DNA from 4 places in the Ensifer sp. 1H6 genome. Region 4 is predicted to be linked to each of the others. Evidence: predicted binding sites of a transcription regulator. Region 4 holds the regulator's gene; each other region holds the start of a gene.
What was found. The regulator PhoB, encoded in region 4, activates phosphate uptake and scavenging genes when phosphate is short. The targets are predictions, from matches to a motif close to TGTCATNNANCTGTCAT.

Region 1: a site for PhoB is predicted at 3,852-3,868, ahead of BKP54_RS03950 (LTA synthase family protein). Genes of this name have one in related genera too.
Region 2: a site for PhoB is predicted at 2,079-2,095, ahead of BKP54_RS14880 (DUF1045 domain-containing protein). Genes of this name have one in related genera too.
Region 3: a site for PhoB is predicted at 4,870-4,886, ahead of BKP54_RS29985 (alkaline phosphatase). Genes of this name have one in related genera too.

Annotation. Positions count from the first base shown of each region.
Region 1 is NZ_MOAI01000002.1:225,397-233,201, forward strand. It holds gene BKP54_RS03930 (ankyrin repeat domain-containing protein) at 1-493, opposite strand, end outside; gene BKP54_RS03935 (TolB family protein) at 761-1,588, opposite strand; gene BKP54_RS03940 (hypothetical protein) at 1,613-1,798, opposite strand; gene BKP54_RS03945 (NAD+ synthase) at 1,951-3,633, opposite strand; gene BKP54_RS03950 (LTA synthase family protein) at 3,903-5,825, shown strand; gene BKP54_RS03955 (DUF1003 domain-containing protein) at 6,083-6,631, shown strand; gene BKP54_RS03960 (TadE/TadG family type IV pilus assembly protein) at 6,827-7,225, shown strand; partial or broken gene BKP54_RS03965 (pilus assembly protein TadG-related protein) at 7,216-7,805, shown strand, end outside.
Region 2 is NZ_MOAI01000011.1:57,529-65,333, reverse strand. It holds gene uraD (2-oxo-4-hydroxy-4-carboxy-5-ureidoimidazoline decarboxylase) at 1-121, opposite strand, end outside; gene puuE (allantoinase PuuE) at 121-1,050, opposite strand; gene BKP54_RS14880 (DUF1045 domain-containing protein) at 1,129-1,929, opposite strand; gene BKP54_RS14875 (PRC-barrel domain-containing protein) at 2,208-2,597, shown strand; gene BKP54_RS14870 (FAD-binding oxidoreductase) at 2,663-3,805, opposite strand; gene mnmD (tRNA (5-methylaminomethyl-2-thiouridine)(34)-methyltransferase MnmD) at 3,844-4,563, shown strand; gene BKP54_RS14860 (trimethylamine methyltransferase family protein) at 4,699-6,285, shown strand; gene BKP54_RS14855 (host attachment protein) at 6,394-6,843, opposite strand; gene BKP54_RS14850 (YafY family protein) at 6,965-7,639, opposite strand; gene BKP54_RS14845 (hypothetical protein) at 7,736-7,805, shown strand, end outside.
Region 3 is NZ_MOAI01000037.1:3,334-11,138, forward strand. It holds gene BKP54_RS29965 (MFS transporter) at 1-380, opposite strand, end outside; gene BKP54_RS29970 (FtsX-like permease family protein) at 552-1,805, opposite strand; gene BKP54_RS29975 (ATP-binding cassette domain-containing protein) at 1,802-2,491, opposite strand; gene BKP54_RS29980 (hypothetical protein) at 2,495-2,959, opposite strand; gene BKP54_RS29985 (alkaline phosphatase) at 3,069-4,820, opposite strand; gene BKP54_RS29990 (aspartate-semialdehyde dehydrogenase) at 5,210-6,244, shown strand; gene BKP54_RS29995 (lytic transglycosylase domain-containing protein) at 6,452-7,273, shown strand; gene BKP54_RS30000 (carbonic anhydrase) at 7,497-7,805, opposite strand, start outside.
Region 4 is NZ_MOAI01000017.1:6,579-14,383, reverse strand. It holds gene BKP54_RS19965 (Hsp33 family molecular chaperone) at 1-740, opposite strand, end outside; gene argF (ornithine carbamoyltransferase) at 1,087-2,004, opposite strand; gene BKP54_RS19955 (aspartate aminotransferase family protein) at 2,134-3,333, opposite strand; gene BKP54_RS19950 (GcrA family cell cycle regulator) at 3,755-4,276, shown strand; gene phoB (phosphate regulon transcriptional regulator PhoB) at 4,445-5,128, opposite strand; gene phoU (phosphate signaling complex protein PhoU) at 5,432-6,142, opposite strand; gene pstB (phosphate ABC transporter ATP-binding protein PstB) at 6,199-7,014, opposite strand; gene pstA (phosphate ABC transporter permease PstA) at 7,028-7,805, opposite strand, start outside.

The sequences.
Region 1 (7,805 bases), on a different contig from region 4:
CCGCGTAGAGCAGAGGCTCCCAATCGTAAGGCCCACCACGCTTGCCGGAGAGTTTCGGATCCGTGTCGAGCCAACGGTCGATGGCGTCGCCATCGCCAAGAGCGGCTGCTACATGGATGCTTTCACGGGCAATTTCTGGATGCTCGTCGAGCAAGGCTTTCGCCTGGGCATATCGCTCCGGGTCCGCAGCGATGTCGCCGAAATAGGACACGGTCGCCAATGCGAGGAAGCGATTGGCAAGCTGTTCGGTGGCGGGCTTGCCGCCCTGAGCGCGTTCGAGATGCGTTTTCAATCGGGTCCAGCTGGAGAAGCCGAACTCCCGGGCGATGACCAGTTGGGCATCCTGCAGGCCGATTGTGGCCGGCTCGGAGAAATAGGACAGCGCCCGCTGGCGTGCCGCGGCATCGCCAGCCTCCAGGGCTTTGTGAAAAGCCTTGGCCTGCTTGCGGATGGAATAGAGGGTAGCGTTCGCGGAAAGATCGCGCGTGATCATGAAAGACCTCCTTTCATTCACGTCCGGTATCCGCGCCCACAGACTGAAAAGAGGTGTGGCAACCAAGTCCAGTGAAACAGGTGGGTCTGGCCCTTCCCGCGGATCGGGTGCGCCCTGCGAACGACACGATCGCTAGCACGCAGCCGATATTCTTGTCCACTGCATGTTTCCTTAAATCCTATCCGAGTTAAGGATAAAACATGCAGCAATTCAAAGTGCTACAGCGACCTTTGCGCGTCTGATAAGACGCGCGGCGCTGTAGGCTTCTCAGCTTTCCGGTTCGTAGCGAACGAAAGCAAAGCGATCCCCCTTGGGCGACCAGTTGGGAACATTCATCGTGCCCTGCCCGCCGAAGAGCTCGAACAGCTCGCGCGCGTTGCTGCCATCCATCTCCATCAATCGCAGACGGACGTTCAGGTCCCGCGGATGATCGAAGACATCGCCGTCATAGGAGAGAACCAGAAGGTGTCTTCCGTCGGGCGACGGATGCGGGAACCAGTCGCCATAGGGGCTGTCGGTCACGCGCTCAACGTCGGTGCCGTCGGGACGAACGCGCCAGATCTGCATGCGGCCAGTGCGGCTGGAGTTGAAGTAGATCCACGCTCCATCCGGCGACCAGTCCGGCCCGTCGTTGCGGCCTTCGCCCTGCGTCAGTCGCCGCTCTTCGCCGCCTTCGACCGAGATCGTATAGATATCGAAGACCTGATCACGAATACCGCAATAGGTCAGTGCGCCGCCATCCGGCGACCAGCCGTGCCAGTAGGACGGGAGGTTGGGGGTGACAAGCCGCGGAGTGCCGCCAGAAGCCGGCAGCAGGTAGATCGCCGACTTGCCGAACTCGGTCTTGTCGCTGATCGCAATCGTGCTGCCATCAGGCGAAATGCCGTGGTCATTGTTGCAGAGATGGGCAAAGCCGGTTTCGATCTCGACCGGCTCCGAGCCGTCGAAGGCCAGCCGGTAAAGCCGGCCGTCGCCATTGATGATGAGATATCGCCCGTCCGGAGACCAATTCGGCGCCTCGACCAGCCGCTCCGTCTGCCAGACGACGCGAGTCTCGGCGGTAACGATGTCATAGGTTTCGATGGAACTGCGCATACGCTTCTCCTGCCGCAACCGCAGCTATTTGCTTTCTTCGCCCCGTGGCAGCACCGCCAAGACTTTGGCGCAGATCGACCGCATCAAGATGACGCTGCGCTGGTCTTGCCAGGTCGAGACCAAGCCCCAGGCCAGCAGCAGAAGAATGCAGACGAAGGCGACGCCGACGGTGACGAGACTACCGGTCGCAAGACCATAGACACCGAACACGGCCGGCGTCGCGAAACAGGCGATCTGCGCCGAAAGCTGCCCACCGGCAGAAACGTCGCTCAGCGACCACAGCCGGATCAGCCGGATTTCCTCCTCGGTGAACTCCGGCTGGCTTTCCTTGCCGTCCCGCCCTTCGGGGATGCGCTCACCGTCTATCCCCGATCGCGGAACCGGTTGGTGATTGGATAGCGCCGATCGCGGCCAAAATTCTTCTTGGTGATCTTCACGCCGGGCGCCGACTGTCGGCGCTTGTATTCGGCGATATAGAGCAGATGTTCGATGCGGTGTACCGTTGTCTCGTCATGACCACGAGCAACGATCTCCTCCGTGCTCATCTCCTTTTCGACGAGGCACTCCAGAATGTCATCGAGCACCGGATAGGGCGGCAGTGAATCCTGGTCCGTCTGGTTGGGGCGAAGCTCGGCCGACGGCGCCTTGTCGATGATGTTTTGCGGGATGACCACGCCGGATGGACCGAGCGCGCCCGGCGGCACGGTGGTGTTGCGCCAGCGCGAGATGCCATAGACCTCCATCTTGTAGAGGTCCTTGATCGGATTGAAGCCGCCGTTCATATCGCCATAGAGCGTGGCGTAGCCGACCGACATTTCCGACTTGTTGCCGGTGGTGACCACCATCGAGCCGAACTTGTTGGAGACGGCCATCAGGATCGTGCCGCGCGTGCGGCTCTGCAGGTTTTCCTCGGTGATGCCCGATTCCGTGCCCTCGAACATATCGGCCAGCGCGCCGAGAAATCCTTCGACCGGCTCTTCGATCGGCACGATATCGTAGCGGCAGCCGAGCGCTTCGGCGCAATCCTTGGCGTCCTTCAGCGAGTCCTTCGAGGTGTAGCGGTAAGGCAGCATGATCGTGCGTACCCGCTCCTCGCCGAGCGCATCAACGGCAAGTGCTGCGCAGATCGCCGAGTCGATGCCGCCGGACAGGCCGAGCACGACGTTCTTGAAACCGTTCTTGTTGACGTAGTCGCGGAAGCCGAGCATGCAGGCGCGATAGTCTGCCTCCTCCCGCTCCGGCAGGCGCGATTGCAGGCCGCCGGCACAGTGCCAGCCATTGTCGCCCTTTTTCCATTCGACGATCGACAGCGCCTCCTCGAACTGGCTCATCTGGAAGGCGAGCGACTTGTCCGTGTTGAAGGCGAAGCTCGCGCCGTCGAACACCAGTTCATCCTGACCGCCGAGCTGGTTGGCATAGATCATCGGCAGGCCGGTCTCTATCACCTGCTTGAGCACGACCTGATGGCGCACGTCCACCTTGCCGCGATGATAGGGCGAGCCGTTCGGTGACAGCAGGATTTCGGCGCCGCTTTCCGCCAGTGTCTCGCACACACCAAGATCGCCCCAGATGTCCTCGCAGATCGGGATACCAATGCGAATGCCGCGGAAATTGACCGGCCCTGGCATCTCGCCCTGGTCGAACACCCGCTTCTCGTCGAACTCGCCGTAATTCGGCAGATCGACCTTGTCGCGTACCGCAATGATCTTGCCGCCATCGAGCACGGCGACGGCATTGTGGCGCCCGGTCTTGGCCAGGCGCGGGAAGCCGATAATGACGCCCGGGCCGCCGTCGGCGGTCTCCTCGGCCAACTTTTCCACCGCCTGTAAACAGGCCTTGAGAAAAGCAGGCTTGAGAACCAGATCCTCCGGCGGATAGCCGGAAATGAAGAGCTCGGTGAGCAGCAGGAGGTCGGCGCCCTGGCGCGCCGCATCGGCGCGCGCCTCACGCGCTTTCGCCAGGTTTCCGGCGATATCGCCGACGGTCGGATTGAGCTGGGCGATTGCGATACGAAGCAGGGTGGGAGCGGCTTTGTGAGCGGTCATGAGCGGGCCTGTCGGTCTGTTCTCGAACGAATGCGTCTGACTTTCGCCCCGATCTTTAGCGCAATCCGCGCGAAAATGCCCACAGCCAATCGCCGCGAAGCGAAAAATTCCAAAAAATTCTGCGTTTCCGGTTTGTTATCGGCGCCGGCTCGCGCGTCCTCACGTCACGAAAACCTGTTTCCAAACACCCTGAACAAGTCATTCATCCCCTGTTCAAAATGACAGTCGTATGACAGCTACACGACACATTGATGAAATTGGAGAAGACGTTGGCCAATATCGATTCAGCCGTAGCGAGGAGATCACGAGTCTACGCTGGTAGACCCGGATTTGCCGCGCGGCACGCCAAGACGCTGACCTCCGCACGCAGTGCATTGTTCTCGCTGTCGATCGCGGCAGCCCTCGTTTTTGCAGTCGAGTTGATCGTGCGCCAGTCCATGGCCGACACGGTCGCCTACTTCCTCGATCCGACGCGCCCCGCATGGACCACCATCGGTGCATTCTTCCTGATCCTTCTCGCCATCGATGGCGTTTTCGGCCGCGAACACAAGTCCGCCGTGGTGCTCGCGCCGCTGGCGATCATACCGGCCATCATCTGCCAGCAGAAGCAGGTCTTTCTCTCCGACCCGCTCTATCCGACCGACTTCCTCTTTGGCCGCCAGATCCTCGAATTGATGCCTGTGCTTGTCAAGGATCGTCCGTGGACGGCCGTCGGCATCGTTGTCGGCCTCATCGCAGCCGTTACAACCATCGGCCTGTTGCTGCGTTACGCCTGGCGCAACTTCCCCAAGCTGACACGCCGCGAGCGCATCGCTCGCGCAGCTTTTGCGCTGCCGCTGCTCTTCGCCTTCTGGCACATCATGGATTACAACCAGTTCTCCTGGATCCGTGATCGCCTGAAGGTCATCCCGATCATGTGGGACCAGACCGAAAACTATCGTCACAACGGCTTTGCGCTGGCGTTTGCGATCAATCTGCCGATGGCCAACGTCAACGCGCCCGCCGGCTACATGGCCGATGCGATCGATCGCATCCCGGTCAAGCCGCTGCCGGCCGGCACCTCCCACCGCAGCAAGCCCGACGTCATCGTGCTGATGAGCGAATCCTTCTGGGATCCGACCCGTCTGCCGAACGTCAAGCTTTCGCCCGACCCGATGCCGACGATCCGCGAAATGCAATCTGGCAACGTGTTCTCGCCAGAGTTCGGCGGCATGACGGCCAATGTCGAATTCGAAGCGCTGACCGGCTTTTCGAATGCCTTCCTGCCCTATGGCAGCATTCCGTACCAACAGTACATCCGCAATCCGATCCCCTCGCTTGCCACCTTCTTCCGTGGCGAGGGTTACGTTTCGCGTGCCATCCATCCGTTCCAGAGCTGGTTCTGGAACCGCACCGCCGTCTACAAGGCCTTCGGCTTCGACACCTTCAAGTCGGAGGAGAATATGCCGCCGATGCAGAAGCGCGGCATTTTCGCCTCGGACGAATCCCTGACCAAGGAGATCATCCGCCAGGCGGACGCCATGGATGACCCCTTCTTCTTCTTCGCGGTAACGCTGCAGGGCCATGGCCCCTATGAGCCGAACCGCTATGCCAAGAATACCATCAAGGTCGAAGGCAACCTGCCGGAGAGCGATCGCCAGGTGCTTGAAACCTACGCCCAGGGCGTCAAGGAAGCCGACGAGAGCCTGAAGAAGCTGATGGACTGGGCCAAGCAACGTGACCGCGAAACCATCATCGTGCTCTTCGGCGACCACCTGCCGCCGTTGAACACGGTCTACACCAACACCGGTTTCATGAAGGGCGTGACCGCGGAGCGCAAGGGCTCGAAGGACCAGATGAAGGCGCAGCACGAAACTCCGCTCGTCGTCTGGTCGAACAAGACGGGTCCGAAGAAGAATGTCGGCACGATCAGCCCGGCCTTCCTTTCCTACCAGATCCTCAAGCAGTCCGGCTACGAGCATCCCTACTATACCGGCTTCCTCGGCAAGGTGCACGACCAGTACCGCGTCGTCGACCGCTACATGCTGATCCGCAAGAACGGCAAGGATGTCGCCGAATGGTCTCGTCAGCCGAAGGTCCCGGCCCTGCTGCGCGACTATCGCTTCCTCCAGCACGACATGATGTTCGGCAAGCGCTACTCGACCGACCGCTTCTTCAAGTCGCACGCGGATCTCTACGCCGCAGGCTTCTAAACCACACCCGCACACGTTCGTGCGACATCACTGGCCTCTGAACAGAGCCGGACGGTAAACCGCCCGGCTCTGTGCACTTTCTCATCTATCCCGTTGATTTCCTCGTCGAAGTGGTGCGCTTAAGCGCGTCGCGATCTTTCCGATTCGCTCACTGCGCTTTAGGCTCTTGTTTTTTGCCCGTGTCGTTATCGCAAATCCGCCGCACACTTTTGCGCGAAACGCTTTCGATATCGTCCGATCCATTTCCGGAGATAGCCATGCCGCATTTGAACGAACTCTCGCAGCACATCTTCGGCAAACCGATGGCCGAGCTCGGCGAAATCGAGCGCCGCATCCTGACCCGCGCCAAGGAACGACGCACCGTTGCAACCGACACCAATGCCGCGTTCAGCGCCGAGCTGTCCGTCGGCGACCGGCTCGCCGACGCCATTGCCAGGATTGGCGGCTCCTGGGGGTTCATTCTCAGCTTTTGCGGCTTTCTCGTCGTCTGGGTGATCATCAACACCGTCTTGCTGGTGACCGGGGCCTTCGATCCCTACCCCTTCATCTTCCTCAACCTGCTGCTTTCGATGCTGGCGGCGCTGCAGGCGCCGGTCATCATGATGTCCCAGAACCGGCAGGCCGAGCGCGATCGCTTCGCTGCGGCAAAGGACTATGAGGTCAATCTGAAGTCGGAAGTCGAGTTGATCGCCCTGCACCACAAGGTGGACGATGTGCTACTGCGCGAGATCGCCGAGCTGAGGACCGACATCGCCAATCTTAACCGCCAGCTTTCCCAGTATCGGCACATACCCGACAATGAATAGACACCGGACAAGCCACTAAAGCGCGCAAGAATCTGCAAGATTCCTAATTCAATCACAAATTTGTATTTTGCAACAATAGGCTATTTCTGACTATTGAAACAACCTATTAGCGTATCGAAAAATTAACACTTGGGGAGCACCGTCAAGGCGCAGGGACAGAGAAAAAGCAGTCACGGTTCGGTCGGAGTTGCTGATATGTCCAAAATAACGCGCCTGTTCGGCAGCCGCGATGGCGCTGCCGCAATTGAATTTGCAATCATCGCCCCTCTATTCTTTCTATGTGTGTTGACGTTGATCGCCTACGGCATCTACCTCAGCGCGGCCCACTCCATTCAGCAGATAGCCGCCGACGCAGCGCGCACCGCCATTGCCGGACTTTCCGAAGGCGAGCGAGAACGCCTTGCCACGGACTACATCCAGCGCACGACCATGGACCAAGCCTTCATCAAGCCGTCCCGTATGACGGTCACCGTCAAGGACGATGCTGGTAACGCCAACCAGTTTACCGTGAGGATCAAGTACGACGCCGGCGATCTCCCGATTTATCGAGCGCTTCGCTACGATCCGTTTGGGAGGTATCTGATATGGGTTTGAAAGCGCCGGGAATAGCACACCTCGCCCGATCAAGAGGTGGCAACGTCGGCATATCCGCCGCTCTCGTCATGCCGCTCGTGATCGCCTCCATGGGACTTGGCATCGACTACGGTTACCTCACGGTCCAGAAGCAGGAAATGCAGTCGACCGTCGATCTTGCTGCCATCGCCGCCGCATCGAACGTCTCCTCCGCCGAGCAGGCTGTTCTCAAGTACTTCTCCAACAACCATGTCAATTTCGCTGTTGCGACGCCCTCCGGCCTGTTGACCGTCGATGGCAAGGTTCTGCCGCCCGGCGACGTCGGGACGGAAAAGGTCGACGGCGTGGCAACGGTCACGCGTGGACGGTATGTCCCCGATCCGGGCGTCGCAGCCGGCCAGCGCTTCGTCAGGGATGCCGCGGGGCATAGACGGGCTTGCGGCCCTTGCCGGTATGCGCATTCGGTTGCCGATCTATGTCGAGCTTGCCCACGCAGAAGCCAAACTTGCCGACATCCGTTGCTACGGCGGCAAGCCGGAGAACGCGGCAGTCGTCGTCGACGCGGTGCCGGGCGTCGCTGAGATCGCCGTCGGTGACGTCA
Region 2 (7,805 bases), on a different contig from region 4:
AGTGCACGTTGCCGGCCGAAAGTCCCGTTGCGGCCGCCCGGTCGTAGGCCCGTTCGGCAACCCATGGAGAATGCTCGAACACGCCGCCGAAGCGGCTGACGAAGGCGTCGCGATCGGACATCAGAGAGCCCCTTCCGGCTTGTGGTGTTCATACCAGTGACGGGCGATGTCGATGCGCCGCGGCACCCAGACCTTGTCGTGCGACATGACATAGTCGATGAACCGCGCCAGCGCCGCGGCGCGGCCTGGACGCCCAACGAGGCGGCAGTGCAGGCCGATGTTCATCATCTTGGCGTTGCCTTCCTTGCCCTCCTCATAGAGCACGTCGAACGTGTCTTTGAGATAGGTGAAGAACTGGTCGCCGGAGTTGAAACCCTGGTTCGTCGCAAAGCGCATGTCGTTGGCGTCGAGTGTGTAGGGGATGATCAGATGCGGCTTGTCGGCCGTCAGCCCCGCCACCCAATAGGGCAACTCATCCGCATAGGAATCGGAGGAATAGAGGAACCCGCCCTCTTCGAGAACGAGCTTCAGCGTGTTGCTTGAAGGCTTGCCCTGGTAAAGGCCAAGCGGGCGCTCGCCGGTCAGTTCGGTATGCAGCCGAACGACTTCGCGGATATGCTCGCGCTCCACCTCTTCGGGGAAATCCTTGTATTCGAGCCAGCGCAGGCCGTGGCTGGCGATCTCCCAGCCCGCTTCCTTCATGGCGGCGACCGCTTCGGGATTGCGAGCCATCGCCAACGTCACGCCGTAGACCGTCAACGGCACGTCGCGGCTGGTGAACATGCGCCAGAGCCGCCAGAAACCGGAGCGCGAACCGTACTCATAAATCGATTCCATGTTGAGGTTGCGCTGGCCCTGCCAAGGCTGTGCACCAACGATCTCCGAGAGCAGGCTCTCGGAGGCCAGGTCGCCATCGAGGATGCAGCTTTCGCCGCCCTCTTCATAGTTGAGCACGAACTGCACGGCGATACGCGCATCGCCCGGCCAGTTTGCCTTGGGCGGGTTGCGGCCATAGCCGACGAGGTCACGCGGATAGGAAGTCTCAGACATCAAATCACCCTTCGAATTTTCCGGAACGGTATCACCGCCGACCGGATTGTCGAGACAAAATGACGTCGGTGCAGACGGTTAGCGGCCGGCCATCAGCGAGGCGACCATCCGCGACAGTGGCGGGATAGGGCCTGGCGCAAGCGTCGCCTCGGCTGCCGGCCGCTTGATCCGTTCGGCCCGCTTGGCCGCCGAAATCTTGCCGAGCGGGTGTTGCGAGTGGACGCGCATCGGCGCGCCCGATTCCTGCTCCACGAACAGCGCCAGGCTGCCGATCGTCAGCGGCGGCGCCAGGCATGGTTCGAACAGGTCGCGAAGCGGTGCCTCGATGCTGCGCATCGCGTCCAGATTGAGCGGCCCGGTCAGCATCATGTGAAAGCGATATTCATCCATCACATGAGGATCGCCCCAGCGATGCAGGTTGGAAAATTGCGGCGCCGTCAGCCTGTCGGGGTCGGAGCGCTCGATGTCGTCTTCGCTGAGCGGCGCGCGGAACGCGTCGAATTCCTGGATGATGCTGGCGGCCAGCAGATGCATCGCCGTGCTCGGGATCTGCGGCATCAGTCCCCAGCAGTGGCCGAGCCGGGCCACTTCCAGGCGCTCGATCTCGAACGGCGTCTGGGCGCCGGCAAAATGCATCAGCGCCTTGAGTAGCTGCGCCTCGTCCATATCGGGGTGAAGCCGGAAGGGCGACATCACCACCGCCTGAAAGCCGAAGCGACGCGGGACAGCCGTATGGAAGGCGATCTCGGATGCGGTCAATCCGGAGATCGATGGTAACTCGGTGGGCTCGCCGGAATAGACATTGCGGCCGAGCCAACTGGCGGCAACCGTTGAAAGCGGGTCGGCCATCGGCGGCGTGAAACAAATCGCGTAACGCATGCGCATGCTCCGGAAATCCGTTCTGGCACAGACCCGCGACAATCGATCTCGATCGTCGCCAGGGTGCGCAGGTTCAAAATCTTAGAGCTTCAACAATACCCTCCCCGGGAAGACGCGACGCTCTATTGCCCGCGTCTTAGGTGATTTGCGTGACAGCTTGACGAAGTGGAAGGGGCAATACCACGCGATTACCGTCCGGATCGCGCCCGCAGCTTTTTCGGAACCATCCCACCGACCAGCCGTTCCCCTGAGGTAGCAAACAACGATGGAGAAGAAGCGTGACCTATCACAATGCGAACCTTCAGGACGCCGGGATCAAGGAAACCCATGACCTGATCGCCAGCGACAAGGTTGAAGGCACGAAGGTTTATGGCGCCGACAACAAGCACATCGGCTCGATCGAGCGCGTTATCCTGGAAAAGCGCAGCGGTCGCGTGGCCTATGCCGTGCTCGGGTTCGGCGGTTTTCTCGGCATCGGGGAAGATCACTATCCACTGCCTTGGGCCAAGCTGACCTATGATGAGAACCTCGGCGGCTATCGGACTGATGTGACTCGCGAACAGGTCGAGCGGGCGCCGAAATATCACGGCAACGAGGAATACGACTGGAACAGCGAGAACGGACGCCGGGTCTATGACTATTACGGCGTGCCGCCTTACTGGATGTAAGGATCGGGTTTACGATCGTCCCGACATGGCTCCGCCGATGGCGGGGCCGTTCTTATGCCGCCAGCTTAAAGATGTTTCTCGCGAAGTGCCGCTATGTGATTCTGGCACAAGAAGGATCCCGGAATGTCGATCAACGGCTGGCCGGTGATCTCGTCGACGACGAAGCGCGCGAGGCGGTGGGCGATGCCGAAGCTCACCTTGAAGCCGCCTGTCAGGACCGACAGGTTTTCGTGATCCGGATGGCGCCCGGCGATCGGCTCCCGGCCGGTCGATTTCGGCCGGATGCCGGCCCAGCGCTCGACCACCTCCGCCCCGCGCAAGGACGGGACCAGCGCCTCGGCGCGCACCAGCAGCTCATTCAGCAGTTCATCCGTCGACTGCGGATCGGCATATTTGTTCTCGCTGGTGCTGCCGACCGCGATATGCCCGTCGTCATGGGCGACGATATAGACGCCGTCGGTGAAGATGACGGGCAATTGCGGATCGACATCGGCCAGAAGCAGCGCCGCCTGGCCCTTGACCCCCGTGCCGCTCGGTCCACGGAGAGGTCCCGACAGCGCATCGACGAGCGGAAAGCTGTCGACGCCGGCAGCAACTATGCAATGGCCGAAGGCGATTTCCGTGGCGTCATCGAGTTCGGCGCGGCCCTGGCCCGGATGGATTGCTCGAACGCCCGTCCCCTCGACGATCCGCACGTTCGGCGATTGCGCCAGTGCCGCACGCAGAACCGCCAGCATCTGGCGTGGAGAAAGCCGACCGCCAAGCGTATCGAACACCAATCCGCAAGCCGCCGCCTCGGCACTGAGCCATCCGGACGGCAGCTCGTCGCGCACGTGCCAGAAGAACTGGCGGTCGCCTGCCCGCCAGTTGCGCGTCGCATCCTGCTCGTGGCGAAGAGCGATCTCGCGCAGATGCGGCTTCGCAAGCGGCATGATCCGCCCGCTGCGGCGGTAACCTGCCGAAAGTCCGGTTTCGGCCTCGAGCGTTTCGATCTCGCTTTCGAGCGACACCAGGGCGTCGAACTGGAATTGTTTCTTGGCGTTCCATTTGTCCGGCATGTGCGGCATCAGCGCGCCGAGTATGCCGCCACTGGCGCCGGCCCCGATGCGATGCTCGTCGACCAGTTGCACGTCCATGCCGGTCCGTGCTGCCGTAAGGGCTGCCCAGAGCCCCATGATGCCGCCGCCGACGATCAAAAGTTCGCTCATCGATTGACCTTCTCCGGTGGCGGGATTATCGCCATCGCATGACAGGATCCGCCGCAGAACCGAACCAGCCCCCGGCCCATCAAAGCCTCGATTGGCACGAGGGCGATATGCCCTATTCCAGGGAGTTTGGCGATCATTTTTATTGCCGCACCGACGGTCGGCTCGAATGCGGACATGTGTTCCTCGCCGGCAACGGCCTGCCCGAACGCTGGGCCTCCGGCGGGGCATTCACCATCGGCGAACTGGGCTTCGGCACCGGCCTCAATTTCTGTGAAACCTGGCGGCAATGGAAAGCTACGGCGACCACGGACGGCACGCTGCATTTCGTCAGTTTCGAGCGCTTTCCCATGCAGGCGGAGGAAATCTCCCGCGCCTTGTCCCATTGGCCGGAGATCGACGCCGAACGGCTGGCCCTCACCGATCGCTGGCCGGCAACCAACGACGGCAGGATCGAGATCGATCTTGGCGATGGCGTTCGCCTGACCGTCGTTTGCGGCACAGCACTGGAGGGGCTCGCCCAAGCGAAGGAGCGCTTCGATGCCTGGTTCCTCGATGGTTTTGCACCGTCCCGCAATCCCGACATGTGGTCGGAGGAGCTGATGCGGCTGGTGTTCGACAAGACCGCGGCCGGCGGCAGCTTCTCCACCTATGCCGCCGCCGGCTTCGTTCGCCGCAATCTGCAGGCGGCCGGCTTTGCCGTCGAGAAGCGCAAGGGCTTCGCCGGGAAGCGCGAGATGCTGCGCGGAGACAAGCGCTGAGCGAGGCGAGCAGTCGGCGTCCGCGGGCATTTTGACGGCCTTTACTCCACCAGAGAACTGAACTGTCGCAAATGGCAGGGGCATGACCGCGAAAAATCTGCGACAGAAATCCATCGGCAACGCGGTGGGTTTTTCATGAACGACGATCAGTTTCCGGATGCTGCCACAGGTGAAACTTCCTCAGCCCCGCTCGAGCGGCGACGCCGGCCCGGCGGCCGCAGTGGCGAGCGCACACGAAAATCCTCAGGCGGTAAATATCTCAATCTCGTCAACACCCAGAGCAAATCCTCGGTACTGTCAGAAGACGCGCTCGAGGCGATCCATCAGGCGTCGCTGACGATCCTGGAAGAGATCGGCATGGATGTCATCCTGCCCGAGGCGCGCCAGCGCATGAAGGCAGCGGGCGCCGATATCACCCCCGGCACCGACCGCGTGCGCTTCGATCGCGGGCTGATCATGGAGATGATCGCTTCGGTTCCCTCCTCCTTCACCATGCATGCGCGCAATCCGGCCCGCAACGTCGCGATCGGCGGCAACAATCTGGTCTTCGCCCAGATCGCCAGCGCCCCCTTCGTGGCCGACCGCGAAGGCGGCAGGCGCACCGGCAATCAGGAGGATTTCCGCAAGCTGGTGAAGCTCGCCCAGTCCTACGACATCATCCACACCACCGGCGGCTATCCCGTCGAGCCGGTCGACCTGCACGCATCCGTGCGTCATCTCGACTGCCTCTCCGACATGGTGAAGCTCACCGACAAGGTCTTCCACGTCTATTCGCTCGGCCGCGAGCGGAACACCGACGGCATCGAGATCGCCCGCATCGGTCGCGGCATATCCATGGAGCAGATGGAGCGCGAACCGTCGCTGTTCACCATCATCAACACCTCCTCGCCGCTGCGCCTCGACGGGCCGATGCTGCAGGGCATCATCGAAATGTCGTCGCGCAATCAGGTGGTGGTGGTCACGCCATTTACGCTCGCAGGCGCCATGGCGCCGGTCACGATCGCCGGTGCCCTGGTGCAGCAGAATGCCGAGGCGCTGTGCGGCATCGCCTTCACCCAGATGGTCCGGCGCGGCGCGCCGGTCATGTATGGCGGCTTTACCTCGAATGTCGACATGAAGACGGGCGCACCCGCCTTCGGCACGCCGGAATACATGAAGGCGGTCATTGCCGGCGGCCAGCTCGCCCGCCGCTACAACATTCCCTACCGCACGTCCAACACCAACGCCGCCAATACGCTCGATGCGCAGGCAGCCTACGAGTCCGCGCTATCGCTCTGGGCACTGACGCAAGGCGGCGGCAACTTCGTCATGCATGCGGCCGGCTGGACCGAGGGCGGACTGACCGCCTCGTTCGAAAAATTCATCCTCGACGTCGACATGCTGCAGATGGTGGCGGAATTCCTGACGCCGCTCGATGTCAGCGAGGATGCACTCGGGCTCGACGCGGTGCGCGACGTCGGCCCCGGCGGGCACTACTTCGGCACGCTGCACACGTTGCAACGCTATGAGACAGCGTTCTATTCGCCGATCCTTTCCGACTGGCGCAACTTCGAAACCTGGACGGAGGCGGGCCGGCCGACGACCTATGACCACGCCAACCGTGTCTTCAAGCAGAAGCTCAACGAATACGAACGGCCGCCGCTGGACCCGGTGATCGAAGACGAACTCGACGCCTTCGTTGCAAAACGCAAGGAGGAAGGCGGCGTCCCGACGGATTTCTGACGGGACGCCTTGTTACATCAAGATGCGGCATGCGTATGAGAGCATTTCCGCCCTCTGCCTTACGCATGCCCAGACGGGAAACCGCTAAGCACTTTCCCTGCAAAAGCTTCAGGGATAAACGGCCGAGCGGGCGGTGGCGATCAGTTGCTCGATCGGCACAGTGACGCAGTTGCGGTCGATTTCGGCCACCGTCTTCTGCCTTACATTGGCAGAAAGCAGCTTGCGCAAATCTCCGAGCGTCCTTGGCGCCGCGCAGATCACCAGGCTGTCGAAGGCGTTGTCGTTCAGATAGCCTTCGAGCCTGCTGGCCACATCGACGGCAAAGCGATGCTTTTCCTCGCGTACCGGATCACTGCTGTATTCCATCGCCGACCGGCCATGACCGACGGACGAATGGCTGCGTCCCGGCTTGTCGGCCATGATATCCTGGGCGCGTTTCGGGTCGGTGTGAATAACCTCTTCTTCCGGGTGCTGACGTTCGTCCTTCCGCAGGTTGACGCCCTTGACGAAGCGCGCCGTATTGCCATCCGCGGCCAGTATCCAAGTCCGGTTCTGCACGATTGTCTCCCATGCAATGATGTTGCTCGTGGGCAGGCCAGAATAAGCCCTTAATAGAAACGGATGAAGCCCGATCCGGTTCCATCTTTTCCTCGATCGCGCGCACTTTTACGGTGTCATCCTACATGCGCGAGAGATAGGCGTCGAAGCTGCGCTCTGGTGACGACTGGAAATGATCGCGCTCGAGTTTCATCTCCCGGATGCGATCCACCCGGAAGTCGCGAAAGTCCTGGCGCAGCTCGCACCAGGTGGTCAGCAGCCAGTGATGGCCGAAGACGCTGAGGCCGAGCGGCCAGACGGTGCGCTCCGAGCTCTGATCGGCGAGGCTTTCATAGGCCATGCGCACCTTGCGCTCCTCGGCGATCGCCCGGCGCAGGTCACCCAGCATCGGCGGCGGCTTCGGCTGCAGCGCCGAACGGAAGGCGCGGATCGGGGCGCTGCGCAGCCGCGCCACGTGCTCGGGCGGAAGTCCGTGTTCGATCTTTTCCATGGCCTCGCGCGCGGCCTGCGCCAGCCGGTGGTCGCCAAGCATCTGCACGGCCCGCGCGCCGAAGGCCAGCGCTTCGAGCTGCTCGAAGGTGAAAGCGAGCGGCGGCGCGTCAAAGCTCTCGCGCAGGAGGTATCCGACACCGCGCTCGCCGTCGATCGGCGCACCCGAAGCCATCAGGTGTTCCATGTCGCGGTAGATGGTCCGCCGCGCCACCTCCATCTTGTCGGCGATTTCCTGCGCCGTCATCGCCCGGCCGGTCGCCCGCATGAGCTGGATGATTCGAAACAGCCGGTCGGCAGGTCTCATTCGCGTATTCCCATCGCATGTCGATGTAAGGCTATGGCCATAAGGCTGTCAGTTGCACTGTGCTTTAGTCAAGCGGCAATCAACATGGAGCATGACATGACCACCAAGAGCATCCTCGAACTCGCCGTCTGCATCGTTGTGGACAAGCCCGCGGCCGCAGCCGCGC
Region 3 (7,805 bases), on a different contig from region 4:
ATGAGCAGGATCGGCGCAGCGATGCCGATCGAGGCAGCGCCAGGCAGGATGCCGACCAGGAAGGTCGACAGACCCATGATCAGGATCGTCACGAGGAAGGTGTATTTGCGGCCGACGAGGTCGCCGAGGCGACCGAAGACCAGAGCGCCGAACGGGCGAACCAAGAAGCCCGCGGCAAACGCCAGAAGCGCGAAGATGTTTCGCGTCGTTTCCGGGTAGGAGCTGAAGAAGGTCGCGCCGATGTAAACGGCGAGCGAACCGTAGAGATAGAAATCGTACCATTCGAATACGGTACCAAGCGACGAGGCGAAGATGACCTTCTTCTCCTCGCCGGTCATCGGACGTGCTTTTGTGTCGTCCGCTGTCGCGACATTTGCCATTTTGTTTATCCTCCACTCCAAAACAGCCCATTGGAGCGCCCATTGGCTGGCTCGGACAATTCCTCCCTTGAACGTCCGAACGTGGTGCGCCTGATCACAGGATGTCAGAAAAGGAGGGCCGCAGGCAGGGATGCTTTCGGCTTATGACTTTCGTCTAAGAAGCCAGAGACCTCAGGCGCGAAGGGCTGCCGCCGGCGATTGCCGGTAGGCGATCATGGCCGGCAGGACGGCGAGGATGGCGGCGAAGACGAGAATGGCAGAGACAAGAAATCCGTCGCCGGCAGCGAACATGACAGGCATGGCAACGCCGCTCTCACCGGAAAGATATCCGGCTATGAACTTTGCGGCACCGAAGCCAAGCGCGAAACCGGAAAGCACACCGGCGGCAATCAGCGCAAACAGTTCGCTCCAGACGATGACAAACACCGCCGTGCGCGGCGCGCCGAAGGCACGAAGCGCCCCGATCTGCCGTCGGCGCTGGCCGACATGCAGGATCGTGACGAGCAGGATCGCGGCTGCGACCAGAACCTGAGCGCCCGTCGTCACTCCCACGAGCACCCGCTTGGCGTCGCCAAGTGTCGCATAGAGGTTCGTCAGCACCTCGCCGGGAAAAACCGCCAGTGTCGAGTTGCTGCGATAGTCCTGCCGGAGCTTGTAGGCGTCGGCGATCGATTTCGGTTTGACGAGGATCGCGGGCAGGCCGGGCGTGGCCTTGCTCCAATTCTCGTCGAGCGCCGCGTCCGCATCGATATGAGGGTGATCCGCCTCGACACCGGACGCGGCCTCGTCATGCGCGTGATCGTCGGCATCATCGTGTTCCGCCGCTTCCATTCCATGCAGCGCCCAGACCGCCTGCATCGGAACCAAAATGGCACGGTCCCAGGCGGTGCCCGTGGGCTTGAGGCGCCCGACAATGCGATAGGCGAGTTCCGTGTGGGCGTGGCCGCCGAGTTCGGCAAGTCCATGGGTCGGCTTGACCGTATAACCGAGTGGCAAATCGACGGCGGCGCCGGCAACCGCTTCACCAAGGGCGGCAAAGGCGCGGCCTTCGGCAAGCTGTTCGAGTTCCGCAAGCAACCCGGTGGAGGTGCCGACAACGGCATAGCCGCCAAAGCTGTCACCGAAGCCGACCGGTGCTGCGGAGGCGACGCGCGGATCGGCAAGAAGGCGCGGCAGAACCGTGCCTTCCATCAGCGGCAGCGGCGAGGGTTGCAGGAAGATCGATGAAAGCACGAGCTGGGTCTCGCTGCCGGGGGCGCCGATCACGAGGTCGAACTTGTCGGCAGCACGCGCACTGCCGAGCCGAAGCGCCCGTTCCTGCAAGGTGACGGCGACGCCGAGCGCCGTCGCCAACGCAACCAGGAGGACGACGACGAGCGAACCGGCCCAGAGGCGGCGCAGATCCGCAAGGATGAAACCGATCATGCCGCGCGCTCCTCGATGAGGCCATCTTCGACGATGCGCCCGGCGGCAAGCCGGATGCGACGGTCCATACGCCGCGTCAGCGCCAGATCGTGCGTCGCAACGATCAGCGTGCAGCCGCTTTCGCGTGAAAGCTCGAGCAGCAGGTCGCCGACGGTCTCGCCGGCGTCGCTGTCGAGGCTGGCGGTCGGCTCGTCGGCAATGACCACACCCGGCTTGCGCAAAAGCGCGCGGGCGATCGCCACCCGCTGCATTTCACCGCGCGACATGGTTTCGATCATCTGGGTCGGCCGGGTGAGGCCGACACGCAGAAGCAGATGTTCAGCACGGGCGCCGACATCACGGCTCATCGCGCCGGAGAGCCTTGTCGGCAGCAGAACGTTGTCCAGAGCACTGAGGCCGGGGAAAAGATGAAAGTCCTGCAGGACCAGACCGATATTGGCGCCGCACCAACGGTCACGACGGCCCTCGGAGAGCGCGCAGATATCGACATCGCCCCAGAGGATGCGGCCCTGTCCGACCCGCTCGAGCCCGGTCAGGATGCTGATCAGCGTGCTTTTGCCGGATCCTGACGCACCTGTGAGCGCCACACGGCTGCCGGCGGCGACGTCAAGGCTGTCGATCGCAAGAGCGGGTGCGGCAAGTCCGGGAAAGCTGACATCGACGCCTGCGAGTTGAAGACCAAGCATGCCCTAGACCGCGTAAAATTGAGACGAGCGCAGACGCAGCAGGCTGACGAATCCGGTCTCCGGATCGGTCCAGGAGCCGACCTCCAGTGTCCCGCGAACCTCGATCGTCTGGCCGGGCGGCACGAAGGTCTGCTTCTCCCCGAGATAGACGACGACGATATTGTCCGGCCAATCGGAATCCGACGAACAAAACGGGCAAAGCGCCATCGGAACTTCCGTCAGCACGAAGAACGCTGCCTCTGCCTTGAGCGGCGGCGCCATGAAGCCGCGCATGCGGACTTCCTGACCGGCAAGGCTCTTCACCTTTGTCGAGAATTCGAGGCCGAGTACACTGACCTTGCCGTAGAGCTCATCGAAAGTGAGACTGGCGTCGGCCAGGGCCGCATGCCCGTCGAACGCGACAACCGCGCCGGCAATCAGGCCGAGCACAGCTCGACGGCTCAAGGATATGGGTGTCGGTAGGGTCATCGTCTTATCGCCAAGAGTACCCCGGCAGCGCATGGGCGTGATGTGGCCGGGAATGAACGTCAGCGTGAAGCCTCCTCCCCGTTTCAGGGAGGAGGCGGGTTTCAAACGATCAGTTGGTCTGCTTCACGCCGAGGGCAAGCGCATCGACGAGAACGCGGTAGACGTCGCTCTGCTCCATGTAGCCTCTGAAGCCCTCGCTGCCCGGACCTTCCGACTGCAGCACGACGTCGTCGACCGTGTGCTGGCCGGTGCTTTCGTCCTTCGGCAGGATGCCGACGCGCAGCACGGCGCCGGGCATGTCCTTGTAAGCTTCGTTGGCGACATACTCGTCCTTCTCGTTCTTCACCGCCGGCTCGAACGGCCCGTCCAGCTTGGGGCTGAAGGTTTCGTAGTAGTCGGGGAAGTTTGAGACGAACATCGCCAGACGACGGCTCGCGTCGATCTTGTCGGGGAAGCCGTCCTTGTTCTCGTCGGTATAGTTCGGGAAGCCCGCCGAAGCGCCTGTTTTGACCTTGTCGCGGCCTTCCTTGCCCTCGACGGTGTCGTCGATGATGCCGAGCAGTGAGACGCCATGGGTATGGTCGCCGGTCACGACAACCAGCGTATCCGGGTTGTTCTTCGCGAACGCGCGGGCAACGCCGACCGCCTGGTCGAACTCGATGGTCTCGACGACGGCGCGCTCCATGTCGAGCGGATGGCTCATCTTGTCGATCGAGGCGCCCTCGACCATCAGGAAGAAGCCGTTTTCGTTCTTCGACAGCCTGTCGAGCGCGGTCTTGATCATGTCGACAAGGCCTGGCTGGCCGGGGAACTTTTCGACCGTGCCCTTCTTCAGGAACTCGCGATCAAGCGTCACGTCCATGTTGCCGGTGTGGAACAGACCGAGAAGCTTGCCGTCGGCGGGCGCATTGGCAAGTTCGCTCTTGTCGGTCGCAAGCGCATAACCGGCTTCCTGGAAAAGCTTGATGTAGTCCTGGTTGTCCTTGCGCTTGGAGCCGGGCGTCTCCTTGCCGAGGAAATAGGCCGAGCCTCCGCCAAGGATGACCTCCGGCTTGACGTCGTAGATCATGCCGACGATCTCGGCCTTGTCGCTGCGGTTGCGGGTGTGGGCGACGACGGCGGCCGGCGTGGCGTCCTCGATTTCCGAGGTCGTGACGAGACCGATCGACTTCTGCGTCTGGCGGCGCAGCGCTTCGGCAATGGTCTCGACCCGTGGATCGTCGAGGCTGTCGGGCGTGCGGTCGCCATAGACGCCCACGGCGTTGATCACGGTCTTGTGGCCGGTCATGTAGGCCGACATGGTGTTGGCGCTGTCGGTGTCGATCGAATTGGTCGCCGACGTGCCGATGAAGGCCATGCGCTCGAGGTCGTCCATGTTGAGGCGGCCATTAGCCTTACCCTCGGTCATGCCCTTCGACATGATGCGGGCGGCGGTGCGGTGCGCAACCGAAAGGCCATCGCCAAGCAGGAAGATGACGTTCTTGACCTTCGGCTGCTCCGCCGTGGCATAGACGTGCCAGGTCACGGTCTTCGTCTCTCCGCCAGCCGTCACTTCGACCTTGTAGCTGCCCGGTGCGCCAATTATAGCGTTGCGCAGGAGCAGGGCCGAACCGAGCTCCTTGTCTTCCTTGCCCTTTTCCATCGCGACATAGGCGGCTTCGGCACCGAGCGCTGCCTTGTAGTCCTGGCCGTTGACGGTCACCTTGATGTCTTCCGCCTTGACGGCGCTCTTGAGCTCGACCTTGAAATCGAACGGGGAACCGGCAAGAATTGTCGCGCGATCAATGGGATAGACGTCTGCGGCCTGAGCGGCGTGGGCCAGAACCGTCGTGGCAAAGAGGGTGGCAAGAAGCATACGCATGGCAATCGTCCCTTTGAGGTGTCGGATTGCGCGGTCGTAACGCCCGGCGATGACAGCGACATGACATTGCGATCACGTTTGCAGGCGCCAAGCATCGCACGCTTGACTCGCCGATAGAAACAATTATTACGAGCCTCGGAAAGGAAGGCATTCCATGCTTCGCCGCGAACACAACTTCGCTGACAGCAGCGTCCTGGCAGAAATCGCCGGGCAGGATATGCGTTTTCCAGCTTCCTTCAAAACAACGGCCAAAACGACGACGAAAACCGTCTGACGTCTCTGGCCCTCCGCTCTCTCCCCGGTTTGGCCGGGGACAGGAACCCTCGCGGCGGATCGCGCGGTTTCCCCCTCCACCCGACGAGGAGAGACAAAAAAAGAGAGCTTAGATCATGGGTTTCAAGATTGCAGTCGCAGGCGCCACCGGCAATGTCGGCCGGGAGATGCTGAACATCCTTTCGGAACGCGGCTTTCCCGCCGATGAAGTGGTCGCCCTTGCTTCCGCCCGTTCCCAGGGCACGGAAGTTTCCTTCGGCGACAAGACGCTCAAGGTCAAGAACCTCGAAAACTACGATTTCTCCGATACCGATATCTGCCTGATGTCGGCCGGCGGCGCGGTTTCGCTGAAGTATTCGCCGAAGATCGGCCAGCAGGGTTGCGTCGTCATCGACAATTCCTCGGCCTGGCGTTACGACTCCGAAGTGCCGCTGATCGTGCCGGAAGTGAACCCGGACGCGATCACGCTCTTCACCAAGAAGAACATCATCGCCAATCCGAATTGCTCGACCGCCCAGCTCGTCGTCGCGCTGAAGCCGCTGCACGACCACGCCAAGATCAAGCGCGTCGTCGTCTCGACCTACCAGTCGGTTTCCGGCGCCGGCAAGGACGGCATGGACGAACTCTTCAACCAGACCCGTGCGGTCTTCGTTGCCGACCCGATCGAATCGAAGAAGTTCACCAAGCGCATCGCCTTCAACGTCATTCCGCACATCGACGTCTTCATGGAAGACGGCTACACCAAGGAAGAGTGGAAGGTTCTGGCCGAGACCAAGAAGATGCTCGACCCGAAGATCAAGGTGACCTGCACGGCCGTGCGCGTCCCGGTCTTCATCGGCCATTCGGAATCGGTCAACATCGAGTTCGAAAACGAGATCACCGCTGACGAGGCGCGCGATATCCTGCGCGAAGCACCGGGTTGCCTTGTTGTCGACAAGCACGAGAACGGCGGCTACGTAACGCCTTACGAGTGCGCCGGCGAAGACGCGACCTACATCTCGCGCATCCGCGAAGACGCAACCGTCGAAAACGGCCTCAACATCTGGGTCGTTTCCGATAACCTGCGCAAGGGTGCGGCACTCAACGCGATCCAGATCGCCGAGCTGCTCATCAACCGCGGTCTGATCCGCGCCAAGAAGCAGGCCGCCTGAACAAACAGACGGTAAAGCACGAATAAGAACCCCGCCTGGCCCGTTATCGGCCTGCGGGGTTTCCTGTTTCACGGATCCGTGCGCAAAATTGATCGGATTCACGTGAAACCGTTAGGAAATTTCCGCCAATGAGGGGCGGGTGACAGAGCCGGCAAAGGCTGGCATCTTCCTAACGGCAACCAGATTTGGGCAATGACGGGGTATTTCATGCACACGGCAAAGTGCGTAGCGATTGGGCTTGCGGCCCTGATTTCAACGGCGATCCTTCCGGCGACCGCGTCGGCGGCACAGTGCGGCAACGACGGCAGCGGTTTCGCGGCCTGGATGACGCAGTTCAAGCAGGAAGCCTCCGGCAACGGCATCAGCCCTGCGGCGCTCGACAAGGCGCTCTCCGGCGTTTCCTACAACAAGGCGACGATCCGCGCCGACCGCGGCCAGAAAAGCTTCAAGCTCTCGCTCAGCCAGTTCATGCAGAAGCGTGGCGGTCAGACGATCATCTCGCGCGGCAAGAAGATGAAGGCCCAGAATGCGGCGCTCTTCAACAGCATCGAACGGCGCTACGGCGTACCGGCCGGCCCGCTGATCGCCATCTGGGGCATGGAAACCGGCTTTGGCGGCTTCATGGGCAAGGAGCATACGCTCTCAGCCGTTTCGACGCTCGCCTATGACTGCCGCCGGTCCGACTACTTCACCAACCAGCTCTATGCGGCGCTCCAGCTCGTCCAGCGCGGCGATCTCAGCCCGGCTGCACGCGGCGCTGCCCATGGCGAAATCGGACAGACCCAGTTCCTTCCGGCAAACGTTCTGAAATACGGCGTCGACGGTGACGGCAACGGCCATATCGACATGGTCCGCTCGAAGGCTGACGCGCTTGCTTCGACCGCGAACTTCCTGCGTGGACACGGCTGGCAGCCGGGCGCCGGATATCAGCCGGGACAGGCCAATTTCGGCGCGATCCAGGGCTGGAACGCCGCCAGCGTCTATCAGCAGGCGATCGCCATCATCGGCGCGGAAATTGACGGCGACTAGAGCATTTCCAGGAAAAGTGCGAAGCGGTTTTCCGTCAGGAAATGCGTAGAAACAAGGAGATAGAGCGTTTCTGCGACTCCGCTTAAACCGCAGACGCTCTAACGCATGTTGCGCAAAGGTGCGCAGCGGTTTTGCGATAACGACAGCGCAAAAACAAAAGATCAAAGCTTATGAAATAAAAGAAGCCCGGTTCGAAAGGACCGGGCTTTTTCTCTGGCTTCTATCACATACCTGGACGGGCAAAGTCGCCGCTCTTCGGATCCATCACCCAGAGCTCGCCGGTCGAAATGTCGAACCAGGCGCCGTGAAGCTGGAGCTTGCCCTTCGATTCGAGAATCTGGACGCAGGGGAAGGTGCGAAGATTGGCGATCGAGTTGCGGATGGAAACCCGCTCCAGAGCGCGCTGCCGCTCGGCCTGGGTCATCACGTCATTGCTCTGGATCTGTTCGGCGGACGGTTTCAAGAGGTGCATCCAGCGACCGATGAAGTCACCCGGCGACAGGGGCTCGGCGTCCAGGTCAAGCGCCGCCTT
Region 4 (7,805 bases):
TCGTCGGCATCGATCGTCTCGACCATGACCTTGGCTTCCGCCCAGAGATCGTCCTCGTCGAAGAGATCCTCGTTGTCGTCGCCGTCACCCCCCGAAAGATCCGGTTGGCGCATGCGCTCCGGCGCATCCGGCAGGAACTGCGCGACCATGCCGCCGGCGCGCCAGCGATGGCGCGGCTTGCCGTTCTCGTCGCGGTCGAGCAGTTCGGCAACGCCGAGGCGCACCTTGGTCGGGATCTGCTCCGACTGGCGGAAGTAGACGCCGGCAATCTCCTCGAGCGTGGCGCCATCGAGCGCAACGATGCCCTGATAGCGCTGGGTATGGGCACCCTGATCGATGGTGAAGGCGAGAACGCCCTTGCCCAGCAGCTCATGCGACTGGGTGCGTCCGTCCTTCAGAGCTTCCTCCAGCGCTTCCTCGTTGAAACGGGCATAGGCGCGCACCCGATCGGGCGTGGCAAAATCGGCGACGACAAGATCGACCGGGCCGTCGCTCTTCGTCTGGACGATAAGCTTGCCGTCGAACTTCAGCGACGTTCCGAGCAGCACGGTCAGCACCACGGTCTCGGCAACCAGCCGCGCGACCGGAAGCGGATAGTTGTGGCGCTCGAGGATCGCATCGAGCATCGGGCCGAGCTGAACGGCGCGGCCACGCACATCGAGGCCCTCCACCTGGAAGGGCACGACATGATCGTCACCGGCAAAGTCGAATTCGCCAAGTCCTGGTGCCATCTCAGTCATCTGCTGCTCCTTACGTCACTAAAGCGCGTCGCGATCGCCAGGATTCGCTGACTGCGCTTCAAGTTTTTGTTCTTGTGCATATCGTTATCGCAAAACCGCTGCGCACTTTTCCGCGACATGCTTGGGAGAGGGCCGCGCAGAGAACATAAACATCCTCCGGTGCAGCCTGCCCGTTATCCTATTCGATCCCGCCATAAACGGATTTGTCTAGCAGGCATGTGCCGTTTTGCCGGCCGATCATGCGCTGCCTGTCGTCAGGTAACGTCCGTTGTTTCCACCCCGGAACGTCCCGCATTCGGCCTAAATCGTGTCGCATGCGGGAAATTTCAATAGGCAGACGCGCCGATCAGACGAGCCCCATGCACCAGGCGATGATCGACTTCTGTGCGTGCAGCCTGTTTTCCGCCTCGTCGAATACCACCGACTGCGGCCCGTCGATGACCTCGTCGGTCACTTCCTCGCCGCGATGCGCCGGCAGGCAGTGCATGAACAGTGCGTCCGGCGAGGCGTGCCTCATCAGCGCGTCGTTGACCTGGAAGGGCTGGAAGACGTTGTGGCCGCGAGCGCGATGCTCCTGGTTCATGGAAATCCAGGTGTCGGTAACGACGCAATGCGCGCCGGCAACGGCCTGCTCGGCCTCATGGCAAAGCAGGATCTCGCCGCCATTGTTGCGCGCCCAGTTGAGGATCTTGTCGTGCGGCTCGGAACCGAGCGGCACCGCCATGTTCATGCGGTAGCCGAAACGGGCCGAGCCCTCGATCAGCGAGTGAAGCACGTTGTTTCCGTCGCCGGTCCAGGCGATGGTCTTGCCCTTCACCGGGCCGCGATGCTCCTCGAAGGTCATGATATCGGCCATGATCTGGCAGGGATGGGTGTCGTCGGTCAGGCCGTTGATGACGGGCACCGTGGCGTGCTCGGCAAGCTCGAGAAGACGGCGATGATCGGTGGTGCGGATCATGATCGCATCGACGTAGCGTGACAGCACCTTGGCAGTGTCGCCGATGGTCTCGGCGCGGCCGAGCTGCATTTCGGTGCCCGAGAGAAACAGGGTTTCGCCGCCGAGCTGGCGCATGCCGACGTCAAAGGAGACGCGCGTGCGGGTCGAAGGCTTTTCGAAGATCATCGCCAACATCTTGCCGGCGAGCGGCTTTTCGGCGGTTCCGGCCTTCGTCGCCGTCTTTCGCACGCGTGCGTCATCGATGATCGTGCGCAGATCGGCTGCCGTCATGGCCGAAAGATCGATGAAATGTCTTGTGCCTGCCATCGTAGTCAATTCCTGTCTCAGAATGGCCCGTGGAGCGCGACCGGTGTCGAAGAGCCAAAAGAACGCTCGACACCTTGGGCTCGCGCATGGACCCTTGGGAAAATCGCTGCCGATCTCCGGGTTCACAAATTAGGCTGCGGCGGTACCGCTGCTGCTTCTCACGGCTTCGGCCGCGCGCTCGATCCGCGCCAGGCCTTCGCGCGCTTCCGCGGCGGTCACCGTCAGCGGCGGCAACAGGCGCAGGACGTTTTCGCCGGCCGGAACAGCCAGCAGCTTCTCCGCGCGGATCGCCTTCAGGAGATCGGCCGAAGGGCCTTTCGCCTTGATGCCGAGCATCAGGCCGTCGCCGCGGATATCCTCGATCACATCGGGGAAACGGTCCTTCAACGACGCGAGGCCCTGGCGGAAGACCAGGGCCACGTCGCGGACATGCTCCAGGAAACCGTCGGCCAGGATGACGTCGAGCACGGCGTTGCCGACAGCCATGGCAAGCGGGTTGCCGCCATAGGTCGAACCGTGCGTACCGGCGACCATGCCGGCAGCCGCCTCTTCGGTCGCAAGGCAGGCACCGAGCGGGAAGCCGCCGCCGATGCCCTTGGCGACAGCCATGATATCCGGACGGATGCCAGCCCATTCATAGGCGAAAAGCTTGCCGGTGCGGCCGACGCCGGACTGGACCTCGTCGAGGATCAGCAGCAGACCGAACTCGTCGCAAAGCGCGCGCAGCTCCTGCATGAATTCCTTGGTGACCGGGCGGATGCCGCCCTCGCCCTGGATCGGCTCGATCAGGATCGCCGCCGTCTCGTCGGTGATCGCATCCTTGAGCGCCGTGATATCGCCGAAGGGAACCTGATAGAAACCCGGGGCCTTCGGGCCAAAGCCCTCGATGTACTTCTGCTGACCACCCGCCGCGATGGTCGCGATCGTGCGTCCGTGGAAGGCACCCTCGAAGGTGATGATGTGGAACTTCTCCGGATTGCCCTTGGCATAGTGGTAGCGACGCGCAGTCTTGATCGCGCATTCGAGCGCCTCGGCACCCGAGTTGGTGAAGAAGACACGATCGGCGAAGGTGACGGCCGTCAGCCGGCGTGCAAGGCTCTCCTGGCCGGGGACCTCATAAAGGTTGGACAGGTGCCAGACCTTCTCGGCCTGCGCCTTCAACGCCTCGACCAGATGCGGATGCGCATGGCCAAGCGAGTTGACGGCGACGCCGGCGGCGAAGTCGAGATAGCGCGAGCCGTCTTCGGCGATCAACCAGACGCCCTCTCCTCGCTCGAAACGCAACGGCGCACGCATGTAGGTGTCGTAAAGCGGCGTGGTTGCAGTCATGGCGAGCCTCTCCTTCATTGCTATCGGCATCGATCCGAGCCCCTGTTGAGCGCGGCAAAAAATTAAAAATGCCGCCTTGCGGCGGCGCAGGCACTATTCCTATTTCGCAGCGCAATGTCAACAAAACCAAGCTTTGCAGTGCGGTCGGACGGGTCTGATCCATGCGACGAAAAAATCACGCGACGGGGCTTGCAAAAATGCAACGCCCACCGAGCAAGTTGGGGAAAACCAAGAAATCGATTCGGCGCGATTCGCGGGACTCTTGCCACGGAGTCCGCCGGTCAGTAGGTTAATGTTCAATTACTAGACGCATGCGGCGGGCCTAGTCACCAAAAGTGTTATCGCGTTGCAGCTCCGGAGCCTGTCCGGAGCGTGGTGAGAGATTCTGTCATCGCCAACGCTGAGAACGGAGAGTGCAGAAATGAACTGGACTGACGAGCGGGTGGAAAAACTGAAGAAGCTTTGGTCCGAGGGCCTGAGCGCGAGCCAGATCGCGGCACAGCTCGGCGGCGTCAGCCGCAATGCGGTCATCGGCAAGGTTCACCGGCTGAGCCTGCCCGGCAGGGCCAAGGCTGGCGGAACCACCGCCGCGACCCGGCCGAAGCAGCGCCCGACTTCGGCGCCGCGCGCTCCGAACTACGCTTCGCGCGTCACGACACGGACGGTTACCCGTGCGGCCGGCGCGACCGTGCTCAAGGAAGAGGTCGAAGTCGATCTCGTCGCCGAACAGGATTTCCGCATCCAGACGGATGTGGTCGTGCCAATGTCGCGCCGCCTGGAGCTGACGCAGTTGACCGAGCGCACCTGCAAATGGCCGATCGGCGACCCGCTCAAGGAAGAATTCCACTTCTGCGGCAACGATTCCCCGGAAGCTTCGCCCTATTGCACATTCCATGCGCGGCTTGCCTATCAGCCGACCTCCGAGCGCCGTCGCGCTCGCTGAGACGACCGAAAACCACATGCAGAAAAGGGGCCGCACGGCCCCTTTTTTATTGGCTGCTGCATGTTTCCCTGGTTCGTATTCGCTTCAAGGAAACATGCCGCAATTCAAGATGCAACAGCGACCTTTGCGCGTCCATTAAGATGCGCGGCGCTGCAGTGGCCGGCTGGCTCAGCTTTCGAGCGAGTAGCCGGCACCGCGAACGGTGCGGATGACATCAGGCATGCTCGAGAAATTCAGTGCCTTGCGCAAGCGACCGACATGCACGTCGACGGTGCGCTCGTCGACATAGATATCGTGGCCCCAGACGCCATCAAGGAGTTGCGAGCGCGAGAACACCCGGCCCGGCGACGACATCAGGAATTCGAGCAGGCGGAATTCCGTCGGACCAAGGCGGACCTCGCGGGTGCGGCGATGCACGCGATGGGTCTCGCGATCGAGCTCGATGTCGCCGCAGCGAAGCAGCGTCGAGAGGACCTCGGGCTTGGCGCGCCGCAGCATCGCCTTGACACGGGCCATCAGCTCCGGGGTCGAGAACGGCTTGACGACATAATCGTCGGCGCCGGTGGCAAGGCCACGAACCCGCTCGCTCTCCTCGCCGCGCGCCGTCAGCATGATGATCGGCAGGCGCTCGGTTTCCGGACGTTGGCGCAGCCGGCGGCAAAGCTCGATGCCGGAAACGCCCGGCAGCATCCAGTCGAGGATCAGGAGATCCGGGAGGCGCTCCTGTAGGCGGATCTCCGCCTCGTCTCCGCGCAGGATCGTATCAACATCGAACCCTTCGGCTTCGAGGTTATAACGCAGCAGGACACTCAGCGCCTCTTCGTCTTCGACAACGGCGATTTTCGGCAACATCAGGCAACGTCTCCTTACCCAGAGCGTCTCGCGTTCGATCGAACGCAAAGAGATGCTCGAACATATAGAATCTGGAGCACTCCGCGCGTTTTCATAGGCACGCGCGAAAACGTATAGCTTCAGACGCAGTAGAGCAGGGCCGCAACCAGGGCTGCGACCGGAGCAGGTTCATAAGCAGGCACTCGAACGTATCCGGGTCTTAAAGCGCGTCGCGATCTCTAAGATGCGCTTGTTGTGCTTTAAGTTCTTGTTTTTGCACATGTCGTTATCGCAAAACCGCTGCGCACTTTTGCGCGACATGCGTTAGTCCTTCACGGCACCCAGCGTCGACGTATTGTCGTCCTTCGGACGCTCGCCTTCCGGCTGCGCGCCCGTCGCCATGTAGTAGATCGTCTCGGCGATATTGGTGGCGTGGTCGCCGATACGCTCGATGTTCTTGGCACAGAAGAGAAGATGCGTGCAGGGCGTGATGTTGCGCGGATCTTCCATCATGTAGGTGAGCAGCTCGCGGAACAGCGAGGTGTAGATCGCGTCGATCTCCTCGTCGCGCTCGCGGATGCTGTTGGCCTTCTCCGGCGAGCGGGAAGCGTAGACGTCGAGGACTTCCTTGAGCTGCACCAGCGCAAGCTCTGCCAGGTGTTCGAGACCGCGCGCCAGCTTGCGCGGGATGCCGGAGCCGGCAACCGCGATGACACGCTTGGCGTTGTTCTTGCCGAGGTCGCCGACGCGCTCCAGATCGGACGCGATGCGGATCGATCCCATGATCTCGCGCAGGTCGGCAGCAACGGGCTGGCGCTTGGCGATGGTGACGATTGCCTTTTCGCCGATCTGGCGTTCGGCTTCATCGAGGATGGTGTCGTCGGAGATCACCTTCTGCGCCAAGGCGAGGTCAGAATTGACAAGCGCACGAACGGATTCGCCCACCATCTGCTCGGCAAGCCCGCCCATCTCGGAGATGCGGCGCGTGAGATATTTCAGTTCTTCGTCGTAGGCGGACATTATGTGCATGGACATAGTCTTCGATCCTTGCGGGCGCGTTCAGGAAACGGGGTGAAGAGGAGCTTCGGCCATCAACCGAACCGGCCCATGATGTAGTCCTGGGTACGCTGGTCATCCGGATTGGTGAACATCTTGTCGGTGTCGTTCTCCTCGACAAGATTGCCGAGGTGGAACATGGCAGTGCGCTGCGAAACACGCGCCGCCTGCTGCATCGAGTGGGTGACGATGACGATCGTGAAGTTGGTACGCAGCTCGTGGATCAGTTCCTCGACCTTGGCCGTCGCGATCGGATCGAGCGCCGAACAGGGCTCGTCCATCAGGATCACTTCAGGGCTGACGGCAACGGCGCGCGCGATGCACAGACGCTGCTGCTGGCCGCCCGAAAGACCGGTGCCCGGCTCCTGCAGGCGATCCTTCACCTCGTTCCACAAACCAGCCTTCTGCAGGCTGGTCTCGACGACTTCGTCGAACTCAGACTTGGTGCGGGCAAGCCCGTGGATGCGCGGGCCGTAGGCGACGTTGTCGTAGATCGACTTCGGGAACGGGTTCGGCTTCTGGAACACCATGCCGACGCGGGCTCGCAGTTCCACGACGTCGATCGTCGGGTCGTAGATGTCGTCTTCATCGAGCGTGATCTTGCCGGTGACGCGGCAGTTCTCGATGGTGTCGTTCATGCGGTTCAGCGTGCGCAGGAAGGTCGACTTGCCGCAGCCCGAAGGGCCGATCAGCGCTGTCACCGTGTTCTCGCGGATATTGAGATTGACGTCGAAAAGCGCACGCTTCTCGCCGTAGTAGACCGACACATCCTTGCCGATCATCTTGTAGGGCACGGTGTTCATTTTCTGATCCAAGGCTTTTTCGACTGCTGCTTCTGACATGATGTTCATAGTAATTACCTCACTACCAACGGCGCTCAAAGCGACGTCGCAACAGAATGGCGCCAAGGTTCATGACGACGAGGAAGATGAGAAGAATGATGATCGCGCCGGATGTGCGCTCGACGAAGGCGCGTTCCGCCTCGTTGGCCCACATGTAGATCTGCACCGGCAGCGCGGTCGACGGCTCCATCGGCGAGCCGGGATAATCGACGACGAAGGCGACCATGCCGATCAACAGCAGCGGCGCGGTTTCGCCAAGTGCATGGGCGAGACCGATGATCGTGCCGGTCAGGATGCCCGGCATCGCCAGCGGCAGGACGTGGTGGAAGATGGTCTGCATCTTCGACGCACCGAGACCGAGCGCTGCCGAGCGGATCGACGGCGGGACCGCCTTCAACGCTGCACGGGTGGCGATGATGATCGTCGGCAGGGTCATCAGCGTCAGCACCAGGCCGCCGACGAGGGCGGCCGAGCGCGGCATGCCGGCGAAGTTGATGAATACGGCCAACCCCAAGAGACCGTAGACGATCGACGGAACGGCGGCGAGATTGTTGATGTTGACCTCGATGAGATCGGTCAGCCGGTTCTTCGGCGCAAACTCTTCGAGATAGATCGAGGCGGCAACGCCGATCGGCAGCGACAGCACGAGCACGATCAGCATCATGAACAGCGAACCGAGGGCGGCAACGCCGACGCCTGCCGCTTCCGGACGGCTCGAGGCACCGAAGGTGAAGATGCCGGTGTTGAAGCTCTTCTTCAGGACGCCGGCGCTTGCAAGCTCGTTCATCCAGGTGACCTGC